DNA from 3 places in the Streptomyces sp. NPDC058470 genome. Region 1 is predicted to be linked to each of the others. Evidence: riboswitches for the same ligand, from Rfam matches in the RefSeq annotation. Region 1 holds a riboswitch; each other region holds the start of a gene.
The links. Region 1 has a riboswitch for thiamine pyrophosphate ahead of thiO (glycine oxidase ThiO). Riboswitches for the same ligand answer to the same signal wherever they lie in the genome.

Region 1 (9,416 bases):
ACTGGTCCTGCCCGTAGCCCTGCTGCGCGTACTGCTGCTGCTCGCCGCCACCGTAGGTGGTGTTGTCGTACGAGGCACCGCTGTACGTCTGCGTGCCGATGTACGGGTCGGAGTAGGCGGCGTACTGCTGCTGACCGTTGTTGTCGTAGCCGTACTGCTGCTGGTCGTAGCCCGAGTAGCCGTCGTACGCATAGGCCTGCTGGTCCTGGCCCTGGGCGGCGGATGCGTAGGACTGCTGGTCCTGGCCCTGATCGGCGGATGCGTAGGACTGGTCGGCCGCCGCCGCGTACGCGGCGGCGTCGTATACGCCGTAGGAGCCGGTGTCGTCGGGCAGGGGCTGCGGCTCGTACACGGCGGTGCTCTCGGCGGGGCCGGGCTCACCCGAACCCGGCGGCATGAAGCGGTCGGACTGCGCGGGCGAGAAGACGTCGTCGTCGCCGGCGAACTCGTCCTGCTGCGCAAATACCGTGGTGTCGGCCGCTTCGGGGCCGGAGACCTCCAGCGTCGGATCCTGGCGCTCCGGCTCACCGCGGCGACGCTTGCTCGTGCCCTTGGCCTTGTCGGCGCCCTGGCGGTTGCCGACAGCCCAGCCTTCCGCGAACCCGCGGCGGAACGACATCGTCACGTACGTCTGCCCGACCGCGAACGCCGCGGCGCCCAGGCCGATGACCACAACGGAGGGAATCAGCACACCGAGGACCACGCCGAGGAAGCCCGCGAAGGCGAGCAGTCGGTAGCGCAGCCTCGCCTTGTACTGCAGCAGGACCTCGCCGAGCAGCCAGAGCGCGACGACGCCGAAAGCGATATAGAGGACCGTCCAGCCCATGTACGCCCCTCTCCCAGTGGCCGCTACGCAGTGTGTCGTACGCGGGTGCAACCGGTCTAGGCCTGCTACGGATGGTGCAGACCCAGGTTGTCGTAAATTTCCAGCGTTGCCGTGGAGTTGTTGAGCGTAATGAAGTGCAGTCCGGGGACTCCCTCGGCCAACAGTCTCGCGCAGAACTCCGTCGCGAACTCGATGCCAATGGAGCGTACAGCCGCCGCATCATCTTTGGCTGTGAGGATTCGCTCTTTCAGAACGTCCGGGAACGAGGCATTGCTGAGCTTCGGAAGCCTCTCCAGCATCTTCACACTCGTCACCGGCATGACCTCGGGAATCACCGGGGTCGCACAGTCGGCCGCGGCGACACGGTCGCGCAGGCGGAGATACGACTCGGGATGGAAGAACATCTGCGTGATCGCGTAGTCGGCGCCGGCGCGGCACTTGTCGACGAAGTGCCCGGTGTCCAGGTCCCAGGCCTCGGAGCGCGGGTGCATCTCGGGGAAGGCCGCGACACCGACACAGAAGTCGCCGGACTCCTTGATGAGACGGACGAGATCGGCCGCGTAGGTCAGGCCCTGGGGGTGCGGCACCCAGTCGCCCATGGGGTCGCCGGGCGGGTCGCCGCGCACGGCGAGGATGTTGCGGATCCCGGCGTCCGCGTACTGGCCGATGATGTTGCGCAGCTCCGCGATGGAGTGGTTGACCGCGGTGAGGTGGGCGACCGGGGTGAGCGTCGTGTCGGCGACGATCTGCTCCGTCTCCTTGACCGTGCCCGCACGGGTGGATCCACCGGCCCCGTACGTCACCGAGACGAAGTCGGGCGCGACCGCCTCCACCCGACGCAGCGCGTTCCACAGGTTCCGCTCGCCCTTGGGGGTCTTCGGCGCGGAGAACTCGAACGAGTACGTCTTGTTGCCGGTCGCGAGCATGTCGCGCACGGTTCGTGCGTGGTCAGTCCTGGTGGAAGCAGATCCGAGGGCCATACCCGCAGGTTAGCCAGGGGGATCGGGTCCCCCAACCGCACGGCCGAGAATTGTCCGATTTGTCGAAATCTTGTCCACTCCTCGGACAGCGGCCAGCCGACTATTCAGCCAATCCGACAACCATTCGGGGAACTCCCCCCGACGGCTACTCGGACAGCAGCTGTACGCCGCGCAGCCGCTTCGCGAACTCCGCCGCCGCCGCTCCCGGGTCGTCCGCCTCGGTGATCGCCCGCACCACGACGGCGCGGCGGGCGCCCGCCTCCAGCACCTCGTCGAGGTTGCCCAGGTCGATGCCGCCGATGGCGAACCAAGGGCGGTCGGTGCCCAGCGAGGCCGTGTACCGGACCAGGTCCAGGCCGGGTGCGTGGCGGCCGGGCTTGGTGGGGGTCGGCCAGCAGGGGCCGGTGCAGAAGTAGTCCACGCCCTCCTGGACGGCGGCTGCCGCAGCCTCGGACTCGGCGTGGGTGGAGCGGCCTATCAGGATCTCGTCGCCGAGGATGGCGCGGGCGGCGGGAACCGGGAGGTCGCCCTGGCCCAGGTGCAGCACGTCGGCGCCGGCCGCGTGGGCCACATCCGCCCGGTCGTTGACCGCGAGCAGCTTGCCGTGGCGTGCGCAGGCGTCCGCGAAGACCTGGAGGTGCTCCAGCTCCTCGGCCGCCTCCATGCCCTTGTCGCGCAGCTGCACGATGTCGACACCGCCGTCCAGGACCGCGTCCAGGAATTCGGCGAGGTCGCCCTGGCGCCTGCGGGCGTCCGTGCACAGGTAGACGCGGGCGTCGGCGAGCTGGGCGCGCGCGGTGGCGGTGTTGTCGGGCATGCGTGTTACCCCCGTTGTCGGTGCGTGGGGACCACGGCGGCCGGGGTGGCCCATGGCCGCCGTGGTCCGAACGTCGGACGGTCTGTCTCGGTCAGACGGCGAGCGCCTGGGCGCGACGCTTCACCTCCGTGCCGCGATTCTCGCTGAGAGCCTGCGCGGGGGTACCGGGCAGGCTCGGGTCGGGGGTGAAGAGCCACTCGAGCATCTCTTCGTCGGAGAACCCGTCGTCCCGCAGGAGCGTCAAAGTGCCTGTCAGGCCCTTGACGACCTTCTGCTCGGCCCCGTCGATGAAAGCGGCGGGGACGTGCAGCGCGCGGTTCTCACCACGGCGTACGGCGATCACCTGGCCCTCCCTGACCAACTGCCGGACGCGGGTCACCTCGACACCGAACTGTTCGGCGATGTCGGGGAGGGTGAGCCAGGCGGGGACGAGAGCATCGATCTTTGCGTCAATCTCGGTCACAGGACAAGCCTGCCATCCCGGACTGACACTCGGTAGCCGAGCCCCGTCAGGATCAGGTCACAGAGCGGCCGGATCGCCCGTCGGATCGGGTCACCGCACGGCCGGATCGCCCGCCCGGCACCGGTTCCGCCCACGGCGAACCACCCCCGCTACGGCGTCGGCGTCGCCGTCTTCAGCGGCCGCGACGGGTCCGACAGCAGCTCCGGGTCCATCGGAGTGCCCGCCTCGATGAGTTTCCGGCCCTGGGCCAGGTCCCTGGGCCGGCCGACCGCGAGGAGGGCGACCAGACGGCCGTCATGCAGCCAGCAGACCGTCCAGGCGGCGCCGGACGGGTCACCGCGCCAGACGGTGGTGTCGGCGGGTGCGTGGTGGCCGACGTACTGGACGAAGCGGCCGAACTGCTCGGACCAGAAGTACGGGACGGGGTCGTACGCCACAGGGGACTCGCCGATGATGTTCGCCGCCACCGTGCGCGGACCCTGCAGGGCGTTGTCCCAGTGGTGGACCAGAAGGCGGTCCTCGTACCTTCCCGAAGGGAAGGAAGCGCAGTCGCCGACCGCGTACACGTCCGGCACCGAGGTGCGCAGATGGTCGTCGGCCACGACCTCGCGGTGGGCGCCGAGCTCGATGCCGGAGCCGCTGAGCCAGCCGGTGGCGGGGCGCGCGCCGATGCCGACGACGACGGCGCCCGCGGGCACCCGGGAGCCGTCGTCCAGCACCACCGCGCCCGGCTCGACGCGCTCCACGCGCGCGTGGGTGCGCAACGAGGCCCCGCTGTCCGCGTACCAGGCGGCCATCGGCGCGGCCACCTCGGCGGGCAGTGCCCCGGCGAGCGGCCGGTCGGCCGCCTCGATGACGGTCACCGCGCACCCCGCCTCACGTGCCGCGGTGGCGAACTCGGCGCCGATCCAGCCCGCCCCCACCACCACGATGTCGTGCTGCTGGGCGAGCACGGGACGCAGCCGCTCCGCGTCGTCCAGGGTGCGCAGCACATGGACCCCGGGCACGCCCTCGGCGCCCGGCAGCCGGATCGGTTCCGCACCCGTCGCGATGACCAGGACGTCGTACGGCACCGGCCCCGCGGCAGTGTCCAGCTCATGGTCTTCGGGGCGTACGCCGAGCGCCTCGCGCCCGAGCCGCAGGTCGATGTCCAGTGCCTCGAAGTCGAGGTCGAAGGCGGAACCCTCGGCCTTGCCGAGCAGTACCGCCTTGGACAGCGGTGGCCGGTCGTACGGCTGGTGCGGCTCCGCCCCGATCAGCGTCACGCCGCCGCCGAAGCCCTGTTCCCGCAGGGCTACCGCGGTCTGCACGCCGGCCATGCCCGCGCCCACGACGACGACCTGCCGTACCGTCCGCTCCTGAACCTGCGTCTCCTCGGTCACCTGATCACCATAGACAGCCGGCAATTCGTCAGTCAGGGTGCGTGCTCAGTGACGTGCTCCACACCGCCGCTCCTGACCTGCTCCGCACGACTGGGCCGCACCGCTCGGACGGACCCACTCCGCACGACTAGGCCGCACCGCTCGAACGGACCTCTTCCACCACACTGGTCCCGCTGCCCCGCTGCGATTCCCACTCCCAGCTCTCCTCCAGGCGTACGCGCCCGCCGGGCAGTTCCGCCACGCGCGACACGCAGTGCCCCGAGGAGGTGCTGCCGTCGCGCTTCAGCTGTACGTACCGGAAGTCGAGGCGGTCGCCCTCGCGAGTACCCAGGAGATGACCGCGTACGACGTCACCGCCTTCGTATTCGGCCCAGATCTCGCCGTCCCGCTCGTGGTACGTGAAACGGGTGCGAGTACCCACCTGACCCGGCGCCTGGTCGGCGACCGGGGACAGGACGAGGCCGTCGAGCGAACGGGCCATGGACGGAGGCTCCCTTACTGAGACATACGGCGGCGAGCTAGGCTGGCCAACGTAAAGCACTCGCGGGAGTCCGGACGCACCGGGCTGAGAGGGAGGCTGGACGGCCTCCGACCGTACGAACCTGATCCGGGTCATGCCGGCGAAGGGAGGGGCTGGACGCCCATGTCGCATACACCGTCCGACACATCTCGTACATCCCTGTCATCGGGCACCTCAGACGTCCTTGTCATCGGGGGCGGAATCATCGGGCTGGTGACGGCCTGGCGGGCCGCGCAGCGCGGGTTGACCACCACGCTGGTGGACCCCGAGCCCGGCGGCGGCGCCGCACAGGTCGCGGCCGGTATGCTCGCCGCCGTCACCGAACTGCACTACGGCGAACAGACCCTGCTGGGCCTCAACCTCGCTTCCGCACACCGCTATCCGGACTTCGTCGCCGAGCTCACCGAGGCGACGGGCCAGGACCTCGGCTACCGCCGGTGCGGCACCCTGGCCGTCGCACTGGACGCCGACGACCGCGCCCACCTGCGCGAACTGCACACCCTGCAACGTCAGTCGGGGCTCGACTCGGAGTGGCTCAGCGGCCGTGAGTGCCGCCGCCTGGAGCCGATGCTCGCGCCCGGCGTGCGTGGCGGTCTGCGGGTCGACGGCGACCACCAGATCGATCCGCGCCGACTGGCGAAAGCCCTGGTCACGGCATGCGAGCGGGCCGGAGTGATGTTTTGCCGGAGGTGGGCCGAACGCCTGGGCGTGGTACGGAACCGGGCCCAGGGAGTCGTCACCGGAGACGGCAGCGAGCTGTCGGCCGGGCAGGTGGTCCTCGCCGCGGGCAGCCTCAGCGGGCGCCTCGCGGGGGTTCCCGAGGACGTACTGCCGCCCGTGCGCCCCGTGAAGGGGCAGGTGCTGCGGCTGACCGTGCCACGGCCGTACGCGCCCTTCCTCAGCCGCACCGTGCGCGCCGTCGTGCGCGGCAGTCACGTCTACCTGGTGCCGCGCGAGAACGGCGAGCTCGTCGTCGGCGCGACCAACGAGGAGCTCGGCTGGGACACGACGGTGACCGCGGGCGGCGTGTACGAGCTGCTGCGCGACGCCCATGAGCTGGTCCCCGGGATCACCGAGCTGCCGCTCACCGAGACCCGCGCCGGACTGCGCCCCGGCTCGCCCGACAACGCACCGCTGCTCGGACCGACCGAGCTCGACGGGCTCCTCCTGGCAACCGGGCACTACCGCAACGGCGTCCTGCTGACACCCGTCACCGGTGACGCGATGGCGCATGCCCTGACCACCGGTGAACTGCCGGACGTGGCACGCCCCTTCACCCCCAAGCGCTTCAGCCCGGCCCGCACGGAGCAGCCCGTATGAGCATCCTCGTCAGCGTCCTCGTCAACGGAGAGCGGCAGCGGATCGCCGCCGGCACCGCTCTCGACACGCTCGTCGCGGCGCTCACCCCGGCCCCGTCCGGTGTCGCCGCCGCGCTCAACGAAACCGTCGTCCCGCGCGGGCAGTGGTCGTCCACCGCCCTCTCCGAGGGAGACCGCGTCGAAGTCCTCACCGCCGTCCAAGGAGGCTGACCCATGGCCGACGATCCCTTTCTCCTCGGTGGTACGTCCTTCACGTCCCGTCTGATCATGGGTACGGGGGGTGCGCCGAGCCTGGATGTCCTGGAGCGCTCGCTCGTCGCCTCCGGCACGGAGCTGACGACGGTCGCGATGCGGCGCGTAAACGCTTACGTGCACGGTTCGGTGCTGTCCGTCCTCGACCGGCTCGGCATCCGGGTGCTGCCGAACACGGCGGGCTGCTTCACCGCGGGCGAGGCCGTACTGACCGCCCGCCTCGCGCGCGAGGCGCTGGGCACCGACGTGATCAAACTGGAGGTCATCGCCGACGAGCGCACGCTGCTACCCGATCCGATCGAGCTGCTCGACGCGGCGGAGACGCTGGTGGACGACGGGTTCACGGTGCTGCCGTACACGAACGACGACCCGGTGCTCGCGCGGAAACTGGAAGACGTCGGGTGCGCGGCGATCATGCCGCTGGGGTCACCGATCGGGTCCGGGCTCGGGATCCGGAACCCGCACAACTTCCAGCTGATCGTGGAGCACGCGCGCGTGCCGGTGATTCTGGACGCGGGGGCCGGTACGGCGTCCGATGCCGCGCTCGCGATGGAGCTGGGGTGTGCGGGGGTGATGCTGGCCTCGGCCGTGACCCGGGCCCAGGAGCCCGTGCTCATGGCCGAGGGCATGCGGCATGCGGTGGAGGCGGGGCGGCTCGCCTACCGTGCGGGGCGGATTCCTCGGCGGCACTTCGCCGAGGCGTCGTCTCCGGCGGAGGGCTTGGCCCGGCTGGACCCGGAGCGGCCCGCCTTCTGAGTTCGGCCATCCGCCGTCCGCCGTCCGCCGTCCGTGGCTGCGGCTTCAGGCCTCTCTCGCCCGCGCACCGCCCGTTTCCACCTCGTTGAAAAGTGCGGGTCTCCCGTGGGGCGACCCGCGGTCGGCGGCTGCCGGATGTCCCTCGGCCCGTGCGGCGACCCGCCGTCGGCGGCTGCCGGATGTCCCCCGGCCCGTGCGACGTGCGTCACAGGTCGGCTTCAGTCCAGACCCGGTATCGGCTGAACGGGTGGGGGGTGACAGTGGTGGCTCGTAGACTCACCTGCGTGGATACGACCCTTCAGGACCCGCTTGTCGGGCAGCTGCTCGACGGCCGCTATCGCGTGGAAGCGCGGATCGCGGTCGGCGGGATGGCCACGGTCTACCGGGCCCTGGACACCCGCCTCGACCGTGTGCTCGCCCTCAAGGTGATGCATCCGGCCCTGGCCGCCGACGGCTCGTTCGTCGAACGGTTCATCCGTGAGGCCAAGTCGGTGGCCCGGCTCGCGCACCCCAATGTGGTGCAGGTCTTCGACCAGGGGGCGCACGGGTCGTACGTCTACCTGGCCATGGAGTACGTCGCCGGGTGCACCCTGCGCGACGTGCTGCGCGAGCGCGGGGCCCTCCAGCCGCGGGCCGCGCTCGACATCCTGGAGCCGGTACTCGCCGCGCTCGGCGCGGCCCACCGCGCCGGGTTCGTGCACCGCGACATGAAGCCGGAGAACGTCCTCATAGGGGATGACGGCCGGGTCAAGGTGGCGGACTTCGGCCTCGTACGGGCCGTGGACACCGTCACCAACACGACGGGCGCCGTCCTCGGCACCGTCTCCTATCTCGCCCCCGAGCAGATCGAGCACGGCACCGCCGACGCCCGCGTCGACGTGTACGCGTGCGGAATCGTCCTCTACGAGATGCTCACCGGCGGCAAGCCGCACTCCGGGGACTCCCCCGCCCAGGTGTTCTACCAGCACCTCCACGCGGACGTACCGCCGCCGTCGGCCGCCGTACCGGGACTGGCGTACCAGCTCGACGAGCTGGTCACCTCCGCGACCGCGCGCAACCCCGAGGTCCGCCCGTACGACGCGGTGGCGCTGCTCGGGCAGGTGCTGGAGGCGCGGGCGGGGCTCAGCGCCGAGCAGCTCGACGCCGTACCGCCGCAGGCCCTCAGCATGGGTCACCACAATGCCGAGGACCGTACGAGTGTGATCCCGCGCTCGCTGTCCGTGCAGCGCCCGCTGCCGGTGAACGAGTACCACTATGACGAGGCCGCCGCCGACGCCGTGCTCAACCCGACCAGCCGGTTCGAGCGGACCAGCCAGTTCGCGTCCGAGGGGGCCCCACCCTCACGGCGCGGCACGGGCCGCCCCCGGCGCGGAATGATCGCGATCGTCACCGCGGTCCTACTGGTGCTCGGCCTCGGCGCGGGCGTCTGGTACATCAACTCGGGCCAGTTCACCAAGGTCCCGGCGGTCCTGGCGATCACCGAGGAGCAGGCCAAGGACCGGCTGGCGGACGCCGGGCTCGACGCCGGTGACGTCAAGCACGCGTACAGCGACACCGTGGAGCGCGGCACCGTCGTCAGCAGCAACCCTGAGGTCGGCGCCCGGATCCGGGACAACGACTCCGTGGACCTGACCATCTCCGACGGCCCGGAGACGGTGAAGGTGCCCGACCTCCCGGGCGCGGCGCTGGACAGCGCGAAGTCCAAGCTGGAGGACAGCGGCCTGGCGGCCGGTCTGGTCACCCGTGAGTTCAGCGACGACGTACCCAATGGCTCCGTGATCAGCACGGACCCGGCAGCGGGCACCGAGCGCCACGCGGGTTCCACCGTCGCCATCACGGTCAGCAAGGGCAGCCCGATCGAGGTGGCCGACGTCACGGGAGCGTCCGTCGAGGACGCCACCGCGGAGCTGGAGGAGGCAGGTCTGAAGGTGAAGATCGCCTCCGCGCAGGTCAATTCGGAGTTCGACAAGGGACTGGTCGCCAAGCAGTCCCCGGGCGAGGGCCGGGAGGCCGCCGAGGGCGACACCGTCACGCTGACGATCTCCAAGGGTCCCGAGCTGGTCCAGGTGCCGGACGTCGTGGGGGACAGCGTGGACGACGC
Region 2 (9,416 bases), on a different contig from region 1:
GGTCCGGAGCGTCTGCGGGGTCCCGTGTCCCGCCGACCCAGCCACGCACGTCGCCTACGGAGGCGCAGCCGAAGACCTCGCCCCCAGAGACGCACGACGGGCGGACGTCAACCGCTGAGCACGACGGACGGACGTCAACCGCTGAGCACGACGGACGCACGTCATCCACCGAGACAGGCACTCGGCACGCTCCGACGCGCACCCCGCCCGCGGCCTCCCACGCGCTGCTCGTCGGGGCACGAACGCCCCCGGCCGAGGCCGCGTCGCTGGACCCGCACCCCACGACCCTCATCGGCTCCGTCCAGCGGGCGATGCGCCTTCTGGAGGCTGTCGCCGCGCGTGAGCACGGAGCGCCCGCCAAACAGCTCGCCCGGGAGGCGGGGCTCGCGCTTCCGACGGCGTACCACCTGCTGCGCACTCTGGCCCACGAGGGCTATCTGCGCCGAGAGAAGGGGCTGTTCTTCCTCGGTGAGGCCGCCGAGCGGTTGAGCAGTAGCGGAGCCCAGCAGAAACGTCGCAGCACGATGAGCGACGTACTCGCGCACTGGCGCGATTCGATCGGCGTACCGGTGTACTACGCGACGTACCGCGACGGTGAGATCGAGGTCCTGTCCGTCGCCGACACACCGGGCAATCCCGCGGTCCAGGAGTGGGCCGACTTCCGGGAGACCGGGCACGCCCACGCGATCGGCCAGTGTTTGCTGTCGCAGCTGGACGAGAAGGCCCGCAGGGATCATCTCGACCGCTATCCGGTGCAGTCGATCACTCCGTACACGGTGCGTGACAGTGACAGTCTGTTGCGGCGCCTGGAACGCATTGGGCGGATGGAGCCCGTGATCGAACGACAGGAGTACGCGCTGGGCACGGTCTGCGCCGCGATTCCCATCACCGTCGGCACCACCGCATCGACCGTGGCCATCTCCGTACCGTCGCACCAGGCCGCCCGACTCCTGCCCGCCGCACGCCAGTTGCAAGGGGAAATCGGCAGGGCGCAAGGGACACTCGCCATCTCTATCAGTATCTGAAAACTCACTCCTTGTGATCTGCCGTGTACGTTGAGCAAGATTCCAGCAGTGTCAGGGGGACGATTCCTGGCCAGTCGACCGCAAACGACGGGGTAGGCGATGCGTGAGTCGGTACAGGCAGAGGTCATGATGAGCTTCCTCGTGTCGGAGGAGCTCTCCTTCCGGATTCCGGTGGAGCTGCGCTACGAGACCTGTGATCCGTACGCCGTGCGGCTGACCTTTCACTTGCCCGGCGACGCGCCTGTGAACTGGGCGTTCGGACGGGAGTTGCTGGTCGACGGCGTGGGCCGGCCGTGTGGCGACGGCGATGTGCACATCGCACCGGCCGACCCGGACGCGTTCGGTGAGGTGCTGATCCGGCTTCAGGTCGGCGGTGATCACGCGCTGTTCAGGTCCGGTGCGGCGCCGCTCGTGGCGTTCCTCGACCGCACGGACAAGCTGGTGCCGCTCGGGCAGGAGCGCTCCCTCGCCGACTTCGACACCCACCTCGACGAGGCGCTGGACCGCATCCTGGCGGAGGAGCAGAGCGCGGGCTGAGCGCCGCCTCGCTCCCGAGTGGAGTAACGCTTCCTCTCAACCAGCCCCCTGCGTACGGGACAGCGGTCGCGGCGCGCGTCAAGTGCCCTTGGGCGCCACGTGACTTCAGTGCTTGCGGCGGCGGCCCTTCCCGCCGCGTACCGGCGTCCTGGCGGCCCCCACGGGCTCCACAGGGTCGCCAGGAGCCCCAGCCCCGGGCCGGCCGGCCGGAGCCCCCGTGCGGTCGGCCGAGACGACCAGGGCGGCCAGAGCGGTGGTGACCGGAACAGAGGCGACCAGGCCGATCGATCCGACCAGGGTGCGCACGATCTCCTCGGCGACCAGTTCGCTGTTGGCGACCGAGCCGATGCTGCTCTGCGCGATCGAGAAGAGCAGCAGGAGGGGCAGCGCCGCGCCCGCGTAGGCCAGGACGAGCGTGTTGACGACCGAGGCGATGTGGTCGCGGCCGATGCGGATGCCCGCGCGGTACAGCCCGCGCCAGCCCATCGCCGGATTCGCCTCGTGCAGCTCCCAGACCGCGGAGGTCTGCGTCACTGTCACGTCGTCGAGCACACCGAGCGAACCGATGATGACGCCGGCGAGCAGCAGACCGCTCATGTCGATGGACGGATACAGGCCGTGGATCAGGCCGGTGTTGTCGTCCGTGTTGCCGGTCAGCGCGGCCCAGCCGATGAACACGGAGCCGAGCACCCCGATCAGCAGCAGCGAGAGCAGGGTGCCGATCACCGCCACCGATGTCCGGGCCGAGAGGCCATGGCACATGTAGAGCGCGATCAGCATGATGGCGCTGGCTCCGACGACCGCCACGACCAGCGGGTTCGAGCCCTGCAGGATCGCGGGCAGGATGAAGAACGTCAGGATCATGAAGCTGACGGCCAGTGCGACCAGAGCCATGACGCCGCGCAGCCGGCCCACGCCCACGACGATCAGCGCGAAGATCCCGGCGAGCACCGCCATCGGGATCCTGCGGTTCACGTCGCTGACCGAGTACTGCAAGTCCTTGGGCGCGGAGGGCTCGTACGCGACCACGACCTTCTCGCCCTGGTGCAACTGGCGTGACTGGTCCGGCTGGACGATCTCGGTGAAGGTACGGCCCTTGTCGCTGCCGGTGTCGACCCTGATCGTCGCCTTCTTGCAGTCGCCCGTCGCCTGCTGCTGTGCCGAGGAGCCCTCGGCGGTGGAGGTGTCGCCGGTCGGGGTCTCCCCCGAGGCGTTCACAGAATCGCAGTCCACCTGGTCGATCTTGGTGACCGTCGCCTGCTGGGTCTGCCGGTCGAAACCGACGCCGGTGCGCTCGTGCCCCGGTGCGCCGCCGGGCCAGAGCACCACGAGCCCCACGACGACCGCGGCGGCGAACGGGATCAGCACCGCGCCGATGACCTTGCGCAGATGCTTGGAGACGGGGGCGGCGGGGCCATGGCTGTGACTGTGGGAATGGCCGTGGCTGTCGCCGGACCCCTGGCCGCCACCAGCCCCGTGGCCGCCGCCAGGCTCCTGCCCGCCGCCTGGTCCCGGGCCGTCACCGGGCCCATGCCACCCACCGGCCCCCTGCCCACCGCCCGGCCCCTGCCCGCCACCAGGCCCGTGGCCGCCACCCGGCCCGTGCCCACCGCCCGGCCCCGGGACGTCGCCGCGCCCTCTGCCGCCACCCGGTCCGTGCCCTTGGTCGTGGCCGCTGCCGTGCCCGTGACCGTCGCCGGGGCCATGTCCGTGCGGCGGCTCGGACGGCGGAATAGGGGGCTGCTGCATCGTGGTCACCGACCGATCATCGCAAGAACGGACGGGGCCCACTGTTCAGCGCGCCCGATGTGACGCTAGCGTGGAGGCACCTTTGCACACGCGGGAGCTCGGAGCACCGGGCTGAGAGGGCGCTGACCTTCGTCTCAGCGATGTTTCACATGAAACATCGGCAGACGGAATCCGCTGCGTCGACCGCCGAACCTGTTACCGGGTAATGCCGGCGTAGGGAGTAGGTCTCATGACCAACAAGGACGTAGTAGGTACGCCTGCCTCCAGCCAGACGGACGGGGCTTCTTCCCCTGCCCAGAACGACGGGGCCGGGCAGTCCATCGGCTGGCACAAGGCGTACGTCGAGGGTTCGCGCCCCGATCTGCGGGTGCCGGTCCGTCAGGTACACCTCACCAACGGCCAGTCCGTCACGCTGTACGACACCTCCGGCCCGTACACCGATCCGACCGTCGACACCGACGTACGCAGGGGTCTGGCACCGCTGCGTGAGAACTGGATCATCGCCCGCGGCGACACCGAGGAATACGCGGGCCGCCCGATCCGTCCCGAGGACGACGGGATCAAGCACACCTCACCGCGCGGCGGCCTCCGTAACCTCGACGCGGTCTTCCCGGGGCGGCCGCGCCAGCCGCGCCGGGGCCGCTCCGGACAAGCCGTGACACAGCTCGCGTACGCCCGGCGCGGTGAGATCACACCTGAGATGGAGTTCGTGGCGGTTCGCGAGAACGTCGCCGCCGAGGTCGTACGCGAGGAGATCGCCGCCGGTCGCGCGGTGCTGCCCGTGAACGTCAACCATCCGGAGATCGAGCCGATGATCATCGGCAAGCGGTTCCTGGTGAAGGTCAACGCGAACATCGGCAACTCCGCGGTGACCTCCTCCATCGAGGAGGAGGTGGACAAGATGACCTGGGCCACGAAGTGGGGCGCGGACACGGTCATGGACCTGTCCACCGGCCGCAACATCCACACCACCCGTGAGTGGGTACTGCGCAACTCCCCCGTGCCGATCGGCACCGTGCCGCTCTACCAGGCCTTGGAGAAGGTGGACGGCCGCGCCGAGGAGCTGACCTGGGAGACCTACAAGGACACGGTCATCGAGCAGGCCGAACAGGGCGTGGACTACATGACGGTCCATGCGGGCGTGCGCCTGCCGTTCGTACCGCTCACCGCGAACCGCAAGACCGGCATCGTCTCGCGCGGCGGCTCGATCATGGCGGCGTGGTGCCTGGCCCACCACCAGGAGAGCTTCCTCTACGAGAACTTCGAGGAGCTGTGCGAGATTCTCGCCGCGTACGACGTCACGTACTCGCTCGGGGACGGGCTGCGGCCGGGGTCGATCGCGGACGCCAACGACGCGGCGCAGTTCGCGGAGTTGAGGACGCTCGGGGAACTCAACACGATCGCGAAGCGTTTCAACGTTCAGACCATGATCGAGGGCCCGGGACATGTCCCGATGCACAAGATCAAGGAGAACATCGACCTTCAGCAGGAGATCTGTGATGAAGCTCCGTTCTATACGCTCGGCCCGCTGACGACGGACGTCGCTCCGGCGTACGACCACATCACCTCCGGCATCGGTGCCGCGATGATCGCCTGGTGGGGCACGGCCATGCTCTGCTATGTCACGCCCAAGGAACACTTGGGCCTGCCCAACCGTGACGACGTCAAGACCGGCGTCATCACCTACAAGATCGCCGCCCACGCAGCCGACCTCGCCAAGGGGCACCCAGGTGCGCAGGTATGGGACGACGCGCTGTCCGACGCCCGTTTCGAGTTCCGCTGGGAGGACCAGTTCAACCTGGCCCTCGACCCCGACACGGCACGGGAGTTCCACGACGAGACCCTCCCGGCCGAGCCCGCCAAGACGGCCCACTTCTGCTCCATGTGCGGGCCGAAGTTCTGCTCCATGAAGATCAGCCACAGCATCACGGAGCAGTTCGGCGGTACGGCGGCCGCGGGGGCCTCCGCCGAGGAGGTCGCCGAGGGGATGCTGCAGAAGTCGAAGGAGTTCGCGGCGAGCGGGAACCGGGTGTATCTGCCGCTGGCTGACTGACTGGGAACGCGGGCAGTGCGCCGGGGCTGTTGGGACAGGTCCGGTGCACTGCCCGGCTGGCGGGCTCCGCAGGCTGCGACGTGCTCGAGCATGTAGCCGGCGAGCTCGGGCGGTTGGAGGTTGAGCGCGGTCACGGCCGGGTGTCACTCCGGCTGGTGTTCCGGCCCTCCGAAGTCCGGGCTGGAGAAGTCCGGGCTTGAGTAGCTCGGGCGTGGGCCGGCTGCCGGGCCGCCGTCGGGGCTGCTGAACCCCGGCCGGTTGTAGCCCAGTTGCGGCATGCGGCTCGTCGGTGTCGGCGACGGACGGCCGAATGCTGCCGAGCCCGGATCCGCGAGAGCTTCCCGGAGGAACGGCAGGATGCCGCGCTCCAGCAGAGCCTCGCGCCAGGCTTCCCTGGCCCGGGCGACCTGTTCGTCGAGCTCGCCGCGTGCTCCGGCCTGGAGCGAGGACGAGCCGTTGCGCAGGGCGGTGAGCAGGAGTCCGACCGCGGCGACCAGAATCGCGGCCGCTGTGACCGCGCCGAAGACCCACCCGGTGGTCAGGAGGGTCTTGGCGAACGCCGGCTCGGGGGTGATCATCTTCAGGATGTACCCCACGAGCAGGAATATCGCCGCGGCTGTCCCGGCGAGGACGGGGGCGAGCACCGCGACGATGGCGATGGCGCCCGCTCCGGCTGACTCGGTGACCTCCCCCACGGTGGCGGCGAGCCCCATCGCGCTCGAACCCGGCTCGGCGGAACCGGCTTCCTTGCGGACAGGCGGGGTGGTCGGCGCCGGCTGACGCAGTTCCTCACGGACCTTCACGTAGTGCTGGTACTCGGTTGCCGCTGCCACCGTGATGAGCGCGGTGGCGTTGAGCGCCATGGTGCGCAGTTGTTCCGGATTGAGCCGCTGGCCGACAGCGGCGAGTTCCGGGCGGTGTGGTGCGGAGCGCAGCGCCTCATCGAGGATCCGCTCATAGTCCTGGCGGTCCTCGCTCAGCAGGTGCTGCGGAACGCTGTTCATCTGCATCCCCCGATGCTCCGTAGGGCTGATGGCTCGCACGCTGACGAGCCGTTGGGCAGAAACGGAGGGGAGCCTGCTACGGATAGTCCGATGGTAGAGCGGTGATGGCACGCCGTGACAGGGGGTTTCCAGAAATTGCCCCCTGGCCGGCACGCTCCTTCGCAGGGCGAGGCCTGCCCGAAGAACCCTCAGTCGGCCAGTGGCAGTTGCTGGACCAGCAATTTTCCGGCCATGGTCACGCCGCCGTCCATCGCGATGGCCAGTCCGTCGGCGTAGAGATGCGGTCCCTCGACCACGGGGCCCGTACTGTCCTCGCCGTCCTCCGAGCCCACGTCGCCCAGGAGGTACGGGATGGGGCTGTGGCCATGGACGATGCGTGAACCGCCGTACATGTCCAGCAGGGAGCGCACGGCCTCGGCGCCGCCGTCGTCGCGGAAGGCGAAGCGCTTGGTGAACTTGCGGAACAGGTCCCAGCACTCGTCCGCGTCGTTGCGGGTGAGGGTTTCGCGGATGGTGTCGTTGACCGCCTCGATCGAGTCGCCGTAGTCGAGATAGGCGGTGGTGTCGGAGTGCACCAGGAGGTGTCCGTCGACCTGCTCCATGGCGTCCAGGCGGGCCATCCACTGCAGATGGTGGTCCTGGAGACGGTCCATGTCGGTCTTCTGGCCGCCGTTGAGCAGCCAGGCGGCCTGGAAGGTGGCGGTGCCCGCGCCGGAGTTGACGGGGGTGTCGGCGAAGCGCCTGGCGCCGAGGAGCAGCAGCTCGTGGTTGCCCATGAGCGCCTTGCAGTAGCCGCCGGCGGCGGCGGCCTCGGCGGACAGCCGCATCACGAGGTCGATCACACCGATACCGTCCGGGCCGCGGTCGGTGAAGTCCCCGAGGAACCACAGGCGCGCGGTCCCGGCCGACCAGTCGCCGGCGCCGTCGATGAGGCCCTGCTCCTGGAGCGCGGCGACGAGCTGGTCGAGATAGCCGTGCACATCGCCTACGACGTACAGCGGACCCGGTCCGTCGGCGCCCTCCGAAGCGGCGGGGTCAACAGCGACCTGAACCGTGTCACTCCGGTTGATGACGGGTAGATCGCGCCGCGTCGGCGTGTACCCCTCGGGTTCCTCGGTCGGCCCCGCGTCCTCGTCGGGTGGAGTGTCCTGCGCGAACGGACCGGTCTCGTGGACGTACGCGGGCACCCGGAAGTCGCGCAACGTCGCCGTCCGCGCCACCTCGGGTCCCTGACCGGCCCCCTGAGTCATCGACCCCTCCACCACCATCGCGCCGCATCTGCACCGGATCGGACTGCCTGGTCGCAGCGGCCCGCGGTGTCGTGGGCCCATCATAGGAATGCGGATCGCGCCATGTGATGACCCAGGGGTGGTGAATCGGAGCAGGAGCCCAGTTCACCGGGGTTTTTGCCCGAATTGGGCGGTGCTTTCCCGCCCTGTCCTCGACGGGAGTCAACCTTTCTCGGGTGATCGGGGCGGACTCACCGTCGTACGAGGCAGACGGCGTTGCGAGGAGGTCCGCACGATCAGCTCGGTCGGTATCACCTGCTCGACCGGTTGGTCCGATTCCACTCCCTCGATGGCGTCGATGAGGAGCTGGACGACCGCTGTGCCGATCCGGCGTGGTTTGAGTGAGAGCGTCGTGATGGGCGGTTCGGTGTTGGCGTAGACGGTGGACTCGCTGCAGCAGACGAGGAGCAGATCGTCCGGTACACGCAGGCCGTAGCGGCGGGCTGCGGCCAGCAGGTCGGTGCCGTTCGGGTCGAAGAGCCCGTAGACGGCGTCGGGGCGGTCGGGGCGCGCGAGCAGCCGGTCGGCGGCGACGGCTCCCGCGCACGGATCGTGCGCCGGGTATGCCTCGTAGACCGGATCCTGGCCCACACGCTCGCACCAGCGCAGGTAAGCGGTGGTGGAGAGATGGGTGTAGGTGTCGGTGGTGGTGCCGGTGAGGAGGCCGATCCGGCGGGCGCCGGCGTCGGCCAGGTGGTCGAGGATGCCGAGGACGGCGGCCTCGTGATCGTTGTCCACCCACGCGGTGACCGGCAGCGAGCCCGCCGGGCGGCCGTCGGAGACGACCGGTAAGCCCTGGCGGACCAGTTCGCTGACGACCGGGTCGTGGTCGGACGGGTCGATGACCACGGTTCCGTCCAGGGCGACGTTGGACCACACGTCGTGGCGCGAGGTCGCGGGGAGGATGACCAGGGCGTAGCCCCGGGCCAGCGCTGCCGACGTGGCGGCTCTGGCCATCTCCGCGAAGTACGCGAACTCGGTGAAGGTGAAAGGTTCATCCCCGTACGTCGTCACGGTCAGGCCGATGAGGCCCGACTTGCCGGTACGGAGCGTTCGGGCCGCGGCCGACGGGCGGTAGCCCAGCCGGTCGGCGACCTCGCGGACATGGCGTCGGGTGGCGTCCGGGAGCCGGCCCTTGCCGTTGAGGGCATCGGAGACGGTCGTGATGGACACTCCGGCGGCTGCGGCCACATCTCTGATGCCCGCCCGTCCCGGCCGACCGCCGCGGCGGGTTGTCTCCGCCCGGCTCACCTGGTGCTTCCCTGCTGCTGTCATGGCGAGCCGATAGTAGGGCTCATGCGGTGGGGTAGTGCGGACGCATATGCACTCGTTGACAGGCACGTTTCTGCATGGTCCACATTGGCCAACTGCCTTAGAAAGAAAGTCAGTTGAACGATCCAATGGCAGGACGTGACGTGTCGGCACGCATGGGCCTGCCAACCAGGCCATGTCTCGAAGAGGTCTCAACTCACCTTGACGAGGGATGCGCGCCACGGCGTGAGCCACCGGCGCGCGGCGCGAAGTGCGGCGCGCCCCCATTCGTACACCTTCGTACGGGGATGATCACTCGGGCAGCTCGTGGCGGCGAGGTGGTTGTCCACAGGCCATTCGCAGCGGCGCGGAATCCTCATAGGGTGAGGAGCATTGGTAGCCGGCGGTGATCATGAGCCGACGGTGGTCACGAGGAGGACTGCGGTGAGCGAGACGAGCCCCAAGCTGCGTGCCGAGCTGGAGGGTATCCCCACCTACAAGCCCGGCA
Region 3 (9,416 bases), on a different contig from region 1:
CTCGGCGGTGCGGCGATGGTCGTCTCCGGTTACGTCCGGGGCGCCGAGGGTGCGTGGGTGGCGATGGCACTCACCGCGCTGGCCGTCCTGGTCTGGCGCATGACGGAGCCCCCCGAGGGCTATCTGAAGGACGTCACGGCCGGTGTGTTCGCGGCCTTCTACATCCCGTTCCTGGCCACGTTCGTCGCGCTGATGCTCGCGGCCGACGACGGCTCATGGCGGGTGCTCACGTTCCTGCTGCTCGCCGTGGTCAGTGACACGGGCGCGTACGCGATCGGCTGGCGCTTCGGCAAGCACAAGCTGGCGCCGCGCATCAGCCCCGGCAAGACCCGCGAGGGCCTGGTCGGAGCGGTCACCTTCGCGATGGCCGCGGGTGCGCTGTGCATGGAGTTCCTGATCGACGACGGCACCTGGTGGCAGGGCCTGCTCCTGGGCCTCGCGGTCGCCGCCAGCGCCACGCTCGGCGACCTCGGCGAGTCCATGATCAAGCGGGACCTGGGCATCAAGGACATGGGCACGCTGCTGCCGGGCCACGGCGGGATCATGGACCGGCTGGACTCGCTGTTGCCCACGGCTCCGGTGGTGTGGCTGCTGTTGGTGATCTTCGTCGGGTCGGGCTGACCTGCGGTGACGGGTGCGTCTGTACGTCGCTGACGTGCGGGTTTGTCGGTGAGGGGCTCGTTGTCCACAGGGCGGCGAGTCCCTCTCCGTATGTCTGCGACACTGGTACGGCCATGCCTAAGCCCGGAGAACTCACATTCGTCGCCCCGCGCGGAGCCAAGAAGCCGCCGCGGCATCTTGCCGATCTCACGCCCGCTGAGCGTAAGGAAGCGGTTGCCGCGATCGGTGAGAAGCCGTTTCGTGCCAAGCAGCTGTCGCAGCACTACTTCGCGCGGTACGCGCACGACCCCGCGGAGTGGACGGACATCCCGGCCGCCTCGCGCGGGAAGCTTCAGGAGGCGTTGCTTCCCGAGCTGATGACGGTCGTGCGGCATCTGTCGACCGACCAGGAGACCACCCGCAAGACCTTGTGGCGGCTGTTCGACGGCACGCTCGTCGAGTCCGTGCTGATGCGGTATCCGGACCGGGTGACCATGTGCATCAGCTCGCAGGCCGGGTGCGGCATGAACTGCCCGTTCTGCGCGACCGGGCAGGCCGGGCTCGACCGGAACCTCTCCACCGGTGAGATCGTGCACCAGATCGTCGATGGCATGCGGGCGCTTCGGGACGGCGAGATCCCGGGTGGTCCGTCGCGGCTCAGCAACATCGTCTTCATGGGGATGGGTGAGCCGCTGGCCAACTACAAGAGGGTGGTCGGGGCGATCCGCGCGCTGACCGACCCCGAGCCCGACGGGCTCGGCCTCTCGCAGCGGGGCATCACCGTGTCGACCGTCGGGCTCGTCCCGGCGATCAACCGGTTCTCCGACGAGGGCTTCAAGTGCCGCCTCGCCATCTCCCTGCACGCGCCCGACGACGAGCTGCGCGACACCCTCGTACCCGTGAACACGCGGTGGCAGGTGCGGGAGGTGCTGGACGCCGGCTGGGAGTACGCGGCGAAGTCCGGGCGTCGGCTCTCCATCGAGTACGCGCTGATCAGGGACATCAACGACCAGGCCTGGCGTGGTGACCGGCTCGGGCGGATGCTCAAGGGCAAGCCCGTGCATGTCAACCTCATCCCGCTGAACCCGACGCCGGGTTCGAAGTGGACCGCCTCGCGGCCCGAGGACGAGAAGGCGTTCGTCGAGGCGATCGCGGCCCACGGGGTGCCGGTCACCGTTCGGGACACCCGTGGTCAGGAGATCGACGGGGCGTGCGGTCAGCTCGCGGCCACCGAGCGGTAACCTGGGCAACATGGCTGCGTACGTGCATCCTTAGGTACCTACATCTTCATATTCCGACAGGGGAGCGCCACAGCGCTGAGAGTGCGGTAGCCGGGTCACCGGCGGGCCGCAGACCCTCAGAACCTTGCCCAGGTCATTCTGGGTAGGAAGTTCGGTCAATACTCAAGCTGTTGCGCCCTGCCCGGGAACTGTCAGAGGTTCCCGGGCAGGGCCGCGTCTCTTCCTGGTCATCCCAGGAGGAATTCAGTGAACAAGAAGAAGACGATCACGGCCGTCGTCGCTGTCGGTGTGGGGTTGGGGCTCGTCACGCTCTCCGCGTGCGGCTCGACCGACTCCGGTTCCGGGAGCGGTGGTGACTCCAAGACGGTGACTCTCGTCAGCCATGACTCCTTCGCCTACTCCAAGGACGTGCTGAGCGCCTTCGAGAAGGAGTCCGGGTACACGGTCAAGGTCCTCAAGGACGGCGACGCGGGGCAGGCCGTCAACAAGGCGATCCTCACCAAGGACAACCCGCAGGGCGACGTCTTCTTCGGCGTCGACAACACCCTGCTGTCCCGCGCGCTCGACAACGGGCTCTTCCAGTCGTACGACGCCAAGGGCTCGGACCAGATCCTCCCGGAGTACCGGGTCGACCAGGACAAGCACCGGGTGACGCCCATCGACACGGGCGACATCTGCGTCAACTACGACAAGGCCTACTTCAGCGAGCACAAGCTGACGCCGCCGCGGTCCTTCGACGATCTGATCAAGCCCGAGTACAAGAACCTGCTCGTCACCGAGAACGCCTCCACCTCCTCGCCCGGCCTCGGCTTCCTGCTCGGGACCGCGGCGAAGTACGGGGACGACGGCTGGCAGGACTACTGGACGAAGCTCAAGGCCAACGGCGTCGAGGTCGTCGACGGCTGGGAGCAGGCGTACAACGAGGACTTCTCCGGGTCCGCGGGCGGCAAGAAGGCCAAGGCGGACCGGCCGCTCGTCGTCTCCTACGCCTCCTCGCCGCCCGCCGAGGTCATCTACGCCGACCCGAAGCCGACGACCGCGCCGACCGGCGTCGCGACCGGCACCTGCTTCCGGCAGGTCGAGTACGCGGGGCTGCTGAGCAACGCGAAGAACACCAAGGGCGGCGAGGCGCTCATCGACTTCCTGATCACCAAGCAGTTCCAGGACGACATGCCGCTGAACATGTTCGTCTACCCGGTGGTGGAGGGCGCAAAGGTGCCGACCGAGTTCACGGAGTTCGGGCCGCAGGCCAAGGACCCCGAGACCATGGCCCCCACCAAGATCGCCGAGAACCGTGACCAGTGGGTCAAGTCGTGGACCTCACTCGTACTGAAGTAACGCCCCGGGCGCGAAGAAAGTCCCGTCGGCCAGGCGCGGCGCGGCTCGGGCTGATGGCCCTGCCGGTCGCGTTCTTCGGCGTCTTCTTCGCCTACCCCGTGGCGGCGATCGTGGCCCGCGGCCTCAAGGTCGACGGGATCTGGCAGTTCGGGCGGATCGGGGATGTCCTCGCGCAGTCCGACATCCGGCACGTGTTGTGGTTCACCACCTGGCAGGCGCTTGCCTCGACCGCGCTCACGCTGCTGATCGCGCTCCCCGGCGCGTACGTCTTCGCGCGCTTCGATTTCAGGGGCAAGCAGGTGCTGCGGGCGGTGGTGACCGTGCCGTTCGTGCTGCCGACGGTCGTCGTCGGTACGGCGTTCCTGGCGCTGGTCGGCCGGGGCGGGCTGCTGGACGAACTGTGGGGCGTACGGCTCGACACCACCGTCTGGGCGATCCTGCTCGCGCACGTTTTCTTCAACTACGCGGTCGTCGTCCGTACCGTCGGCGGACTCTGGTCGCAGCTCGACCCGCGTCAGGAGGAGGCCGCCCGGATGCTCGGCGCCTCCCGGTTCGCGGCCTGGCGCAAGGTGACGCTGCCGGCCCTGAGCCCTGCTGTGGCCGCCGCCGCGCTGATGGTGTTCCTCTTCACCTTCACCTCCTTCGGCGTGGTGCAGATCCTGGGCGGCCCCACCTTCTCGACCCTCGAAGTCGAGATCTACCGGCAGACCTCGGAGATCTTCGACCTCTCCACGGCGGCGGTGCTGACGATCATCCAGTTCGTGGCGGTGGGCGCGATCCTCGCCGTGCACGCCTGGACCGTACGGCGCCGGGAGACCGCCCTGCGTCTGGTGGCCCCGGAGACGACCGCACGCCGGCCACGCGGTGCCGGGCAGTGGGCGCTGCTCGCCGGGGTCCTCGCGACCATCGCCGTGCTGCTCGTGCTGCCGCTCGCTGTGCTGGTCCAACGGTCCCTGGACGCCCCCGACTTCGGGTACTACAGGGCATTGACGACCGACGACAGCGGCATCTTCCTCGTCCCGCCGATCGAGGCGATCGGCAACTCCCTGGAGTACGCGCTCGCCGCCACCGCCATCGCCGTACTGATCGGTGGTCTGGCGGCCGCGGCCCTGACGAGGCGCGCCGGGCGTCTCGTACGAGGCTTCGACGCGCTCTTGATGCTGCCGCTGGGCGTGTCGGCGGTGACCGTCGGGTTCGGGTTCCTGATCGCGCTGGACGAGCCACCGCTCAACCTCAGAAGCAGCTGGATCCTGGTGCCGCTCGCGCAGGCACTGGTCGGTGTCCCCTTCGTCGTACGGACGATGCTGCCCGTGCTGCGGGCGGTGGACGGGCGGTTGCGGGAGGCCGCCGCGGTGCTCGGGGCGTCGCCGTGGCGGGTGTGGCGCGAGGTAGATCTGCCGATGGTGCGCCGGGCGCTGCTGGTCGCGGCCGGGTTCGCCTTCGCGGTGTCGCTGGGCGAGTTCGGGGCGACCGTCTTCATCGCACGGCCCGACAATCCCACGCTGCCGGTCGCCGTGGCCCGGCTGCTCGGGCGGGCGGGCGACCTCAACTACGGCCAGGCGATGGCCCTTTCGACCATCTTGATGGTGGTGTGCGCGGTGGCGCTGCTGCTGTTGGAGCGGGTACGGACCGACCGGACCGGGGAGTTCTAGATGCTGCTGAGCCTTGAGACCGCGACCGTACGCTTCGGCGGGCGGGCGGTGCTCGATGCCGTCGACCTCGCGGTCGCCGAGCACGAGATCGTGTGTGTGCTGGGGCCGAGCGGCAGCGGCAAGTCGACGCTGCTGCGGGTGGTGGCCGGGCTCCAGACGCTCGACTCGGGCCGGGTGTTCCTCGACGACCGCGACCAGGCGCAGGTGCCCGCGCACCGGCGGGGCGTCGGCCTGATGTTCCAGGACCACCAGCTCTTCCCGCAGCGGGATGTGGGCGGCAACGTGGCCTTCGGGCTCCGGATGCACAGGACGGGCAAGGGTGAACAGGCCGTACGGGTACGCGAGTTGCTGGAGCTCGTCGGCTTGCCGGGCGCCGAGCGCAGGGCCGTCGCGGCCCTCTCCGGTGGAGAGCAGCAGCGGGTCGCGCTGGCGCGCGCCCTGGCGCCGCGCCCCCGGCTGCTGATGCTCGACGAACCGCTCGGCCAGCTCGACCGCTCGCTGCGCGAACGCCTTGTCGTCGAACTCCGCGAGCTGTTCGGCGAGTTGGGTACGACCGTGCTCGCCGTCACGCACGACCAGGGCGAGGCCTTCGCGCTCGCCGACCGGGTCGTGGTGATGCGCGACGGTCGAATCGCCCAGTCCGGTACGCCGCTTGAGGTCTGGCAGCACCCCGCGGACGAGTTCGTGGCACGCTTCCTCGGCTTCGACAACGTGGTCGACGCGATCGTGAGCGGGGAGGCCGCTGACACCCCGTGGGGGAAGGTTCCGGTGCCGGAGAGCACCCCGCAGGGGCCGGGCACACTGCTCGTACGGCCCGCGGGCGTACGGCTGGTGGACGCGTCGGAGGGGCTGCGCTGCACCGTGGTCGCACGGACCTTCCGGGGCACCCACGTCGCCGTACAACTGCAACCGGAGGACGCGCCCCGGCTCGAAGCGGCGTGCACGCTCAGGGATGCGCCGGTCCCGGGTGACCAGGTCGGGGTCGCGTTCGACGCCGCTGAGATCGTCGTCCTCGACTGAGGCCGACCGCACCGGCGCCGCCGAAATGGTCGTACGCGAGGAACCTCCTGCCGCATAAAGTGCGGGTCATGACGCTACTCGGACTGCTCGGACATGATCGCTACTGTGACGCGATCGAGTTGCAGGTACGGCAGTTGAGGGATGTGGTGACCTCGGACGGCGTCGAGCTGTCCGCCGCCGTGCCGACCTGCCCGGACTGGTCGCTTGAGCAGCTCGTCCGGCATACGGGCGGGGCGCTGCGCTGGGTCGAACTCATCGTGCGGACCAGGGCGCAGGAGAACATCCCCGACGAGGATGTGCCGTTGGCCGAGGGGCCGGAGGCCGAGGGTGATCCCGCGGCTCTGGACGCCTGGCTCGCGGAGAGCGGCGAGATGCTCGTCGGCACGCTGCGGGAGGCGGGGCCCGACGTGAAGGTCTGGGCGTGGGCGGGGGTTCTCAACTCCGGTTTCTGGGCGCGCCGGATGACACACGAGCTGGCGATCCACCGTGCCGACGCGACCCTGGCCGCGGGGCTGCCGTACGAGGTCGACCCCGATGTGGCCGCCGACGCGATCGACGAGTGGCTGGAGATCGTGGAGTTCGTGCAGCGGACGCAGCCGCACGACGCGGCGAAGGAACTGCGCGGGCCCGGCCGCAGCATCCACCTCCACGCCACCGACGCGACCCCCGAGTTGAACGCCGAGTGGGTCGTCGAACTCACCGAGGAAGGTGTTGCCTGGCGCCGGGGCCACGAGAAGGCGACCGTCGCGCTGCGGGGTCCGCTGACCGAGGTACTGCTGGCCTTCTACCGCCGACTGCCGCTGGACGCCGGGCGGTTGGAGGTGCTGGGGGAGCGGGAGCTGCTGGATTTCTGGCTGGAGCGGGCGACGTTCGGGTAGGTCCTGCGCTGTGGGTGCCACCAGGGTCGCATACTGCGCCGCGGATGCCACCAGGGGCACGTCCGCTCCGCGGATGCCACCAGGGTTATGTCCTGCTCCGTGGGTGCCCGTCAGGGTCGCGTCCCGCGCCGCGGCTGCCCGCCAGGGTCGCACAGGCGTGTGGCCCGTCTCCTCGATGAGGGGACGGGCCACACGTTCGTACGGTGTGAGGATCAGGCCTTCGTCGCGCCACGGCGGCGCATGCCGAAGAACACCGCTCCGCCACCGACCAGGACGAACGCACCGGCGACGCCGGCGATCACCGGGGTGGTGGAGTTCGCACCGGTCTCGGCGAGGTTGGACTCACCGGCCGCGGGGGACGGAGCGTTGCTGCCCGTCGTGGCGGGGGCGGTGGTGCTCTCGGCGGGCGACGGCGTCGCCGAGTCCGAGGGCGTCGCCGACGGGGCGGGCGTCTCCGAGGCCGGAGGCGTCGTGGCCGGCGGAGTGGTCTCCGTGGACGTGCACGCCTTGTCCGGCGCGGTCAGGTTCGGGGAGATGTCCTCGTCGACAGCATTGTTCTCGGCCTTGATGTGGACGCGGTACTCGGCCTTGGGGGCCCAGTCCTCCGAGAACGTGACGATGGCGCCCTCGCGGGTGCCCACCACGGTCTCCTCGCCGACAAGCTTCGCGTCGGCGCCGTTCGACTCGAGGTAGACCGACACGGTGGCCTTTACGCCCGAGGCGTCCACGTCTTTGACGGTGATGATGCCCTTCCCGTTGTCGTCGCAGTCGGCGACGGCGGTGAAGTCCTTAATGTTGCAGGCCATTGCGTTGCCGGCGACACCGAGCGCGAGCGCGGCCGTCGCTGAAGCAACACCGAGGATTCGCACAGAACGTGCGGTACGGCGAGATATGGACACGATTGCCCTTCACGGGGATGCGCAACTGCGGGGGGTGACAGGGGCGTTCTGCTGCTCTGCTGCGACAACAGCGCCCCCAGTAGCCTCACTGGTTTATAAGCGCCAGCTAAGTGCTGTCAATGCATATGCCCTTGCCGAGGCGTTGGCTTTACCTTGTCGTTAACCACCGAGACGTTTGAGAGCGTCCGGAGCGTCCTCGATACGGTCAACTAGGGCGATTCGGGACTCCATCGCCCGCTCGCGGGCGAGCGACTGCAGGAGGGGCCAGGTGGGGTGCTTCTCGGTCCAGTGGGCGCGGTTCACGAGAACCATGGGCGTCGGCTCGCCACGGGACTCGTAGTAGTTCGGCGTCGCGTTGTCGAAGATCTCCTGTACGGTCCCGGCGGCGCCCGGCAGGAAGACGACGCCCGCGTTCGAGCGGGCCAGCAGGCCGTCCTCGCGGGTCGCGTTGGCGAAGTACTTGGCGATGTGCGCGGCGAAGGCGTTCGGCGGCTCGTGGCCGTAGAACCAGGTGGGGATACCGACCGAGGCGCCGCCGGCGGGCCAGCGCTCGCGTACGTCGAAGGCGGCGCGCGCCCAGTCGGTGATCGAGGGGGCGAACGACGGCGCCCGCGCGAGGAGTTCGAGGGCCTCGGTGAGCATCTCGTCGTTGAAGGGGGCCGCGTACGCGCCGAGGTTCGCCGCCTCCATCGCGCCCGGGCCGCCGCCGGTGGCGACCGTGTAACCGGCGCGCGCCAGCTCACGGCCGAGGCGCGCCGCCCCCTCGTACGCCTGCGTGCCCCGTGCCATCGCGTGGCCGCCCATCACGCCCACCACCCGCGCGCCGACGAGGAGTTCGTCGAGTGCGTCGGAGACCGAGTCGTCATGGATCGCGCGGAGCATCGACGAGAAGACGTCGCCGTCGGCCTTGGTCTGCTGGAACCAGGCGTACGCGCGGGCGTCCGGCGTGGCTTCGTAGCCCGCGTCGAGCCGCTCGAAGAGTTCGTCGGGGGAGTAGAGCAGGCCACGGTAGGGGTCGAAGGGCAGGCCGGGGACGGGCGGGAAGACCAGCGCACCCGCCGCGCGTATCCTCCCCGCCGCGTCGGCGTCCATCGGGCAGCCGAGGAAGACGGCGCCCGCGGTGTCCAGGGCCAGCAGATCCCTCGTACGAGCCGTCAGATCGACTGCCTGAACACGGAAGTGAGCGAGTGAGCCGTGCTTCGAGACCACCTCGTCGAACTCGGCGAGGGACTCGATCTCACGGTCGTGGGAAGCGTGGCTGGGGGTCGGTTGCGGCTGCACGCGGCCATGCTAGGCGCACGGGCGGCGGGGTTTGGGGGCGGCCCGGAAACGCGGCCGGGCTGGGGACTGGGTCGCCGGGGGTGGTGGGGGCGAGGGGTTGCAGTGGTGGTGCTGGGGAGGCGCGGGGCGGCAGTGGTGGTGCCTGAGTGGGCGAGGGGCTGTGGTGGTGGCGCCGAGGGGCTGCGGTGGGTGGTGGGGTGCCTTGGGCGGCCTCAGGCGGGGCGGGGCGGGGCGTTGGGGCGCCCGGTGCCGCACGCGTGCCGCTCGTGCCCGGCGCCCGTGCCTGGGCTTGCCGCTCGTGCCCTGCGCCAGTGCCCGCGCTTGCCGCTCGTGCCCGGCGCTCGTCCCCGGCGCCCGCGCTTGTGGCTCGGGTTTGCCACCTGTGCCCGGCGCTCGCGCCTGTGGCTCGCGCCTGTGGCTCGCGCCTGTGGCTCGCGCCCGGCGCCCGCCGCTAGCGCCCGCGCTCGTCGCCCACGCCTGCCGTCCACTGTCCCCCCTAGGCCGCCC

Region 2: it holds a riboswitch for thiamine pyrophosphate, as region 1 does, so the genes downstream of both, thiC (phosphomethylpyrimidine synthase ThiC) here and thiO (glycine oxidase ThiO) in region 1, are expected to answer to the same signal.
Region 3: it holds a riboswitch for thiamine pyrophosphate, as region 1 does, so the genes downstream of both, ACFWP7_RS09915 (thiamine ABC transporter substrate binding subunit) here and thiO (glycine oxidase ThiO) in region 1, are expected to answer to the same signal.

Annotation. Positions count from the first base shown of each region.
Region 1 covers NZ_JBHXMF010000043.1:38,860-48,275, reverse strand. Annotated here, with positions in the region: gene ACFWP7_RS28495 (hypothetical protein) at 1-826, opposite strand, end outside; gene metF (methylenetetrahydrofolate reductase [NAD(P)H]) at 892-1,806, opposite strand; gene thiE (thiamine phosphate synthase) at 1,952-2,623, opposite strand; gene ACFWP7_RS28480 (Rv2175c family DNA-binding protein) at 2,715-3,086, opposite strand; gene ACFWP7_RS28475 (NAD(P)/FAD-dependent oxidoreductase) at 3,236-4,468, opposite strand; gene ACFWP7_RS28470 (hypothetical protein) at 4,596-4,949, opposite strand; TPP riboswitch at 5,002-5,114, shown strand; gene thiO (glycine oxidase ThiO) at 5,112-6,308, shown strand; gene thiS (sulfur carrier protein ThiS) at 6,305-6,517, shown strand; gene ACFWP7_RS28455 (thiazole synthase) at 6,521-7,315, shown strand; gene pknB (Stk1 family PASTA domain-containing Ser/Thr kinase) at 7,600-9,416, shown strand, end outside.
Region 2 covers NZ_JBHXMF010000016.1:125,078-134,493, reverse strand. Annotated here, with positions in the region: gene ACFWP7_RS14650 (IclR family transcriptional regulator) at 267-1,025, shown strand; gene ACFWP7_RS14645 (SsgA family sporulation/cell division regulator) at 1,125-1,562, shown strand; gene ACFWP7_RS14640 (YibE/F family protein) at 1,668-3,320, opposite strand; TPP riboswitch at 3,392-3,548, shown strand; gene thiC (phosphomethylpyrimidine synthase ThiC) at 3,541-5,364, shown strand; gene ACFWP7_RS14630 (hypothetical protein) at 5,508-6,374, opposite strand; gene ACFWP7_RS14625 (metallophosphoesterase) at 6,557-7,633, opposite strand; gene ACFWP7_RS14620 (LacI family DNA-binding transcriptional regulator) at 7,820-8,932, opposite strand; gene hisC (histidinol-phosphate transaminase) at 9,353-9,416, shown strand, end outside.
Region 3 covers NZ_JBHXMF010000010.1:65,915-75,330, reverse strand. Annotated here, with positions in the region: gene ACFWP7_RS09925 (phosphatidate cytidylyltransferase) at 1-621, shown strand, start outside; gene rlmN (23S rRNA (adenine(2503)-C(2))-methyltransferase RlmN) at 735-1,841, shown strand; TPP riboswitch at 1,890-2,008, shown strand; gene ACFWP7_RS09915 (thiamine ABC transporter substrate binding subunit) at 2,088-3,179, shown strand; gene ACFWP7_RS09910 (ABC transporter permease) at 3,155-4,831, shown strand; gene ACFWP7_RS09905 (ABC transporter ATP-binding protein) at 4,832-5,851, shown strand; gene ACFWP7_RS09900 (maleylpyruvate isomerase family mycothiol-dependent enzyme) at 5,920-6,729, shown strand; gene ACFWP7_RS09895 (LAETG motif-containing sortase-dependent surface protein) at 6,942-7,598, opposite strand; gene ACFWP7_RS09890 (LOG family protein) at 7,788-8,909, opposite strand.